2 regions of the Paenibacillus sp. FSL H3-0321 genome follow, and region 2 is predicted to be linked to the other one. Evidence: a T-box and tRNA genes for the amino acid it is inferred to sense, from the RefSeq annotation. Region 2 holds a T-box; the other holds one or more tRNA genes.
The links. A T-box is a leader RNA that pairs with one kind of tRNA and senses whether it is charged. The one in region 2 lies ahead of lysS (lysine--tRNA ligase), so its partner is inferred to be a tRNA-Lys.
Positions count from the first base shown of each region.

Region 1: it has a tRNA-Lys gene. The T-box ahead of lysS (lysine--tRNA ligase) is inferred to sense a tRNA for this amino acid. The anticodon was not compared.

Region 1 is NZ_JBBODH010000001.1:6,762,071-6,765,486, forward strand. It holds gene MHI45_RS29715 (lytic transglycosylase domain-containing protein) at 1-250, shown strand, start outside; gene MHI45_RS29720 (alpha/beta-type small acid-soluble spore protein) at 339-557, opposite strand; gene nrdR (transcriptional regulator NrdR) at 723-1,199, shown strand; tRNA gene MHI45_RS29730 (tRNA-Ala) at 1,370-1,445, shown strand; tRNA gene MHI45_RS29735 (tRNA-Lys) at 1,456-1,528, shown strand; gene MHI45_RS29740 (zinc-dependent alcohol dehydrogenase family protein) at 2,581-3,416, shown strand, end outside.
Region 2 is NZ_JBBODH010000002.1:22,752-26,167, reverse strand. It holds gene MHI45_RS34830 (5-methyltetrahydropteroyltriglutamate--homocysteine S-methyltransferase) at 1-821, shown strand, start outside; gene MHI45_RS34825 (ABC transporter permease) at 893-1,462, opposite strand; T-box leader at 1,647-1,910, shown strand; gene lysS (lysine--tRNA ligase) at 1,975-3,416, shown strand, end outside.

The DNA of each region.
Region 1 (3,416 bases), on a different contig from region 2:
GCCATCGGCCAACATTGAGCTTGGAACCTGGTATTTGTCATCGCTTTCCCGCCAGTTTGATGGCAACCGTACCGCTGTAATCGCGGCCTATAACGCAGGCCCCGGGAAAGTGAAGAGCTGGCTGGAAAAGGGCAATTGGGACGGTACAGCGGCTTCCGTGAAGGATATCCCGTTTGGCGAGACCCGGCATTATGTGCAGCGAGTCATTTATTATTACGACCAGTACACGGAGATTTACAGCGAGTTCTAAGGGAGAAGACTGTTTTGTACGAAAAAAGAAGCATTAAACAGCCTTGAGGGCCGTTTAATACTTCTTTAGGCAAGCTTATGGGGACAGGTTATTTGTATTGACCTGCCAGTGATTGCTCAGCCAGGGTTACAAGACGTTTAGTGATGTAACCACCGATCGAACCGTTTTCGTAAGAAGTTTTATTGCCTTGGTATCCATCTGGGGAGAGCGTGATACCTAGTTCTTGGGCAACTTCATATTTCAGTTGTTCCAAGGCACCGCGTGAATTTGGAGCTACCAGGTTATTGGAGCTGTTGTTTTGGCTCATTGCTGTTCACCTCCTATCGGTTGGTAACTGTATTATGTGCCGGACATGGCATATTCATAACAACAAATAAACGGTGTTTTCTGGAAATAAAATCAGCTTACCGGTAGCCGGCGTATGCCGGACCGGAAAGCGACCATTAATGCAAAAGGAAGTGACTTAAGGCTTATGAAATGCCCTTACTGCGATCACACGAATACGAAAGTGCTTGACTCGCGTCCGGCCAACGAGAATAAGTCCATCCGGCGCAGGCGGGAATGTGAGCGCTGCAACAAGCGGTTTACCACCTTTGAGATGATTGAAGAAACTCCGCTGATCGTGATCAAAAAAGACGGCAGCCGCGAAGAATTCAGCCGCGACAAAATCCTGCGCGGCCTTATCCGTGCCTGCGAGAAACGTCCCGTCTCCGTAGAGCGCCTGGAGTCCATTGTCTCCGAGGTGGAGAAGTCGCTGCGCGGCATCGCCTTAGCCGAAGTGGAGAGCCGCCAGATCGGCGAGCTGGTCATGGAGCAGCTCTACCCTGTCGATGAGGTAGCTTACGTCCGCTTCGCCTCCGTGTACCGCCAGTTCAAGGATATCAACATGTTTATGAAGGAACTGAAGGGACTGCTCTCTAAAAACACCGAGGAGTTTGAGGGGTTGTAGAAGCATTTTGCGCACCCCGAAAAACTTTTTTTGAAAAAGTGTTGACACCGAAGGCGATTTTTTATATTATATAGAAGTCGCCTACGGAACTTAAACATGACGAAGCGATGGGAGCTAACAGCTCAGTCCGGATTTTAGAATACATAGTTGTAGTTCTAAATCAGCCACATGGGGCCATAGCTCAGCTGGGAGAGCGCATCGCTGGCAGCGATGAGGTCAGGGGTTCGATCCCCCTTGGCTCCACCAAATTTCATATGGACTCTTAGCTCAGTTGGTAGAGCAGTAGACTCTTAATCTATTTGTCCAGGGTTCGAGCCCCTGAGAGTCCATCCTAAAGAACGGCAGAAATGCCGTTTTTTTGCCGTTTATGGGAGTTGGAGAAATAAGCAGAGAGTGGGGGGGTTCTGAGTTGCAAATGCCAACGGCAACAGCCCGCTCATGCATCCAATCCGGAGCTCAACCTCTGATCCCCAGATGTAAAGGTAAACGCCAACTGCCTAGTCCAAATCCCCAAACGTCAAATGCTAATGCTGACTGCCACTCCCAACGCTGTATGCCAACGTCGACCACCAGTTACGATTGGCTGGCTGCCCGCTAACTCCGAAATCCAACTTCAGACTAACCATTGCTACCCTGAATTCCTTGCGGACCCCACAGACTTTATTTTCGCTAATCAGCATATATTGCAGAGCTAACGGACCATACTGCGCTTATCCCCCTCCATCAGGCAATATTTCATATGAACATCAGCTAATAACTGCATCTGAGTCCGTAAGATAGACGAAAGAGCGTTTCTTGGAGAAATAAAGGCTCCCCGGTCCGTAAGAATTCACTCGACTCCTCCATCACATAGGCTGCTTGCACATCTCCAAGTGTCCTCCTACGGAGATTTTCAGTATTTTGCATGCGAGCTTCTCGGTAGGTTTTCAACTTTCGTTACCAGGAATTGTATACAGTAGTTCTTCCTTCACTTGTCAATAAACGATGGAGGCTCAAAGATCATATTGACTTTCTGAAATTGAGTGGATACAATGATACCTACAGGAAACACTGTTACCGTAAAATGCGCTTTACTTAACTTTCAAAAAAATCGAAAAATAGTTCTGAGTTTTGGTAACGGTGTTTCTATAGTATAACATAGTATCAAAAAGGAGAGCACCACTATGACAAATAAGGGGGAATAGGCGCTCGTACGGAAGCTTCTTCCGGTATTGGAGAGCAATTCGCGTGTACAGAATTATCTAGGGGCGCAGTTATCGCGTTTCATTACACGAAAGCAAAGTCTTCGGCTTGTTGGAAGCATGCTTCGTCCGCGTGAAAGATACAGCAGCAATAATAAGAATTCGGGTAATCAATCTGATCTTGCAGGGAGGACAATACGATGAAAGCTATACAACTGACAAACGGCTTCGGCTTTGAGGAATTAACCATGACGGAACTCGACAAACCAACGCCAGGCCCTAAGGAGGTGCTGATCTGCATGAGGGCAGCTTCTCTCAATTATCGGGATCTAGTGGTCCTCGGCGGATTAATGCCGATCGAAGTTAAATTCCCCTTCATTCCATTATCAGACGGAGCGGGAGAAATTGTAGCCATTGGACAAGGCGTAACTAGATTTCAGGTCGGACAACGAGTAGCAGGTAATTTTCAACAACGCTTCATTGGCGGCAACCCAAGACCAGGGGTGTTAGAAGAAAGTCTGGGAGGTCCGTTGAACGGAGTAGCGGCCGAGTATGTCGTTCTGCATGAAGACGGAGTCGTCCCTATTCCCGATCACCTCACTTATGAGGAGGCCTCCACCCTGCCGATCGCGGCATTAACCGCATGGAGCATGCTAATCGAATACGGTGGTTTGCAAGCGGGTGATACTGTGCTGCTGCAAGGAACAGGCGGTGTCTCCATCTTCGGGCTTCAATTCTCGCTTATGACCGGAGCACGAGTCATCATCACGTCGAGCAGCAACGACAAGCTGGAACGAGCAAAAGCTCTTGGCGCATGGCAAACGATCAACTATTCGGAGGTTCCTGATTGGGATAAGGCAGCGTTAGAGCTGACTGGCGGCGTCGACCATGTTCTGGATGTTGGAGGAGCGGCTACGATGGGGAAATCCATAAATGCACTCCGCACTGGAGGGACCGTGAGTATGGTCGGGTTCTTATCGGGCTTGACCATCTCGGAATACGATGTCTCCAGCATCTTGCACAAAGCCGCAACGGT
Region 2 (3,416 bases):
GCGGCTCGAAAGAAACTGCCCAGCGGGCGGAGAGCTTCAAGATTGTCGGTAAAATCGCCTTTACGGACCATCCCATGATCGGACAATTTATCAAGACGCAGCAGTTAGCCGGAGATACGCCGGTAAAAATGACGATTCCTTCTCCTGCCTTGTTTCATTTCGTGCAGGATTATAACGGGAATGAAATTTATCCGGAGCGTGAAATGTTGTACGCAGATATTATAGCAGTGTACCGGGCAGCGATTCAGGCTTTCTATGATGCAGGCTGCCGCTATCTGCAGCTGGACGATACGACTTGGGGAACTCTATGTAGCGGCAAACACCGTGCGCATCTGCGCAGCCGGGGAATTGATCCGGACCAGCTGGCGCAGGACTATGTGCGGCTGATTAACGAGAGCATCTCTCTACGTCCGGCGGATATGACGATTGCCCTGCATGTATGCCGGGGCAACTTCCGCTCCACCTGGTTCGCCGCTGGGGGATATGAGCCGATTGCCGAAGTGCTGTTTGCTCAGGCAGAGGTCGATGCTTTTTTCCTTGAATACGATAATGAACGGTCCGGTGATTTCGCGCCGCTGCGGTTTATCCGTGATCAATTTGTAGTACTGGGGCTGGTGACTACCAAACATGGAGGCCTTGAGAGTAAAGAGCAGCTTAAGCTCCGAATTGAAGAAGCCGCCCAATATGTGAATATTGAGCAGCTGTGTCTGAGTCCGCAATGCGGATTTGCTTCCACGGAGGAAGGCAATATGCTGACTGAGGAAGAGCAGTGGGATAAGCTGCGCCTGGTTATTGAAACCGCTAATGAAGTCTGGATCTGAACAGAATACGAGTTACCCACTAAGAGACCGCTCCTGAAATTAGGAGCGGTCTCTTAGTGCAGATTTGCGAGTCAGCAAGGAGACGGGAATCTGGCAGCTTCGAAAGAAGTCGTGACAACAAATGAAAATTGATCTATAAAGCCTGGAGTTGTGGTGGTGGCAAAGATTTCAACCCGATCGCCGCCGTTCAGTTTCAAGATCGTAGAAACACTTGTAGCGTTGCTTCTGTTTACATTGGTGCCGAAAAAATCGTTGTCTACCGGTGTATTAGGAGATTGAATACCATTCACCAGGATCACAAGTGCAATGACATAATTGACAGTAGGGTTTACCGGATTGACGGCAATCAATGAACTGATGGAATAAACGCCTGAAGTTTTTGGAATAAACACGGAGTGGAGAGGATCATATTCACCGCATAAATCGAATTGAACCACAGGAAAAGGAATTTTGGTAAGCTGATCTGCTTTAGTTATGCTGACAACGCTGTTAGGGGCACCGATTGCCCTAAAAGCCGATGGACGGATCGTGCTCCAGATATCCAGAGGTCTTATTCTTTTCGGTTCAACTCTTTTATGTTTTTGGATTTTTATGACCAAAGGTCTTCTTCTGAAATTTTTTTTGCGTATCGGTTTATACATGATATCCCTCCTAAGTGTAGGTGTTTACCTCATTCAACTTATATATATGGCACTTGCAGTTGATTGAAATGGGTAAATAACAGGGGATATCAGCACATTTATGGTGATATACCTATTCATCAAACGGATGTTATTGACAGATGTACACGAACCGGGTTACTATGGCTTACAATAACTTACATCAACAACAGCAATGAAGAGAAGAGTAATTGGAACGTATTGTTCACAGAGAGCTCCAGCCTGGTGAAATGGAGCAGCGATGATTCCAACGAATAAAGTCTCCGAGCTTCATACAGAATTGAGCCGGTTGCTCAAGGATGGTATGACGGGATCTCCCGTTACAGAGATAGGGTATAAGCGTAATGGCCGTACCCGAAGAGGTGAGCAGGGTAACCTGTTCGCAAACAGAGGTGGTACCACGACGCTAATTATAGCTCTCGTCCTCAAGATGACAATCTTGCGGACGAGAGCTTTTTTGCTTTTTCCAACTAAAAAATTAGAGGTGATTGGTTATGCATTGGGCAGAAAAAATAGCGAGTCAGTTAATTGAAATGCATCCTGAGCAGCAAGCCTTTGTGTGTGCTTCGGGGATCAGCCCGTCGGGTTCGGTACATATCGGGAATTTCCGGGAGATCGCGACGACTTATTTTGTAAGCAAAGCGCTCGAAAAAGCGGGCAAAGAAGTGAGGTTTATTTTTTCATGGGATGACTTCGACCGTTTCCGGAAGGTTCCTAATCATGTAGATCCAGGCTTTGAACGATATATTGGATTGCCTTATTCCAAGGTTCCGTGTCCTTTTGGCTGCCATTCCTCCTATGCGGAGCATTTCGAGCAAGAATTTGAACAAGCGCTGATGGCATTTGGGATTACACCCGAGTTCATCTATCAGAGCAGGGAGTATCAGTCGCGCCGCTACAATCCGGCCATCCTTCAAGCGCTGTGCCGCAGAGGGGAGATTTACGATATTCTCATGTCATTTAAAACAGGGGAAGCCAGTGCAGAAGACAGAGCCGCTTTTTATCCAGTTCATGTATATTGTGAGCAATGCGGAAAGGATAGCACTACGGTTGTGGATTTTGACGATCAGGCAGAAACACTAACCTATACATGTACATGTGGTCAGCATAACACTGTCTCTGTCCCGGAGGCTGCTATAATCAAATTGCATTGGAAAATAGACTGGCCGATGCGCTGGGGAATGGAAGGGGTAGCTTGCGAGCCCGGTGGACGCGATCATTCCTCTGAAACAGGCAGCTTCAACGTAGCCAGTGTGATTTCCGCACAAATCTTTGAGAATAAACCGCCATATTACGTGCCTTACGAATTCATCAGCATCAAAGGCAGCCACGCCAAAATGTCCAGCTCGTCGGGAAATCATTACACGCCTGCGGATCTTCTGAAAGTGTATACCCCGGAGAATTTATTGTTTCTGTTCGCAAAATATCAGCCGAATGCCGCTTTTCATATTGGGATGGATGAAGATGTGCTCCGAAATTATGCGGAATTTGAGCGTTTTCGTGAAGCCTACCCGTCTCCAGCGCTCCCTGAAGAGAAAAAAGCTGCTTTGGAGCTGTCCATGCACCATGTTACAGAGGCCAAGGCCCCAAGCTTCAGTCAGGTCTCCGGTATTTTGCCGCTTGTGGACTTCGATTTCGAACTGCTAAAGGAGATAATGGCACGTAACGGTGGAGGGCATAACGAGGAGCTGCTCCAACAAACCGCAAACCGTGCGGAGTTTTGGATCAGACAATGGGTTCCGCAGCGTATGATTACAGTGAATACTGAACCTGACATCGCCTATTATCAGACTTTAGAGCCCGGCGAACAGGAATGGATTAAAGATTTTTGCAGCTTACTGCGAAGAGAAGGAATGGATGAACAAGAGCTGATGACGGAAATTTACGCAATTTGTCACGATAAGGACAAAAAAATAATGAAAAACAATCAAAAACG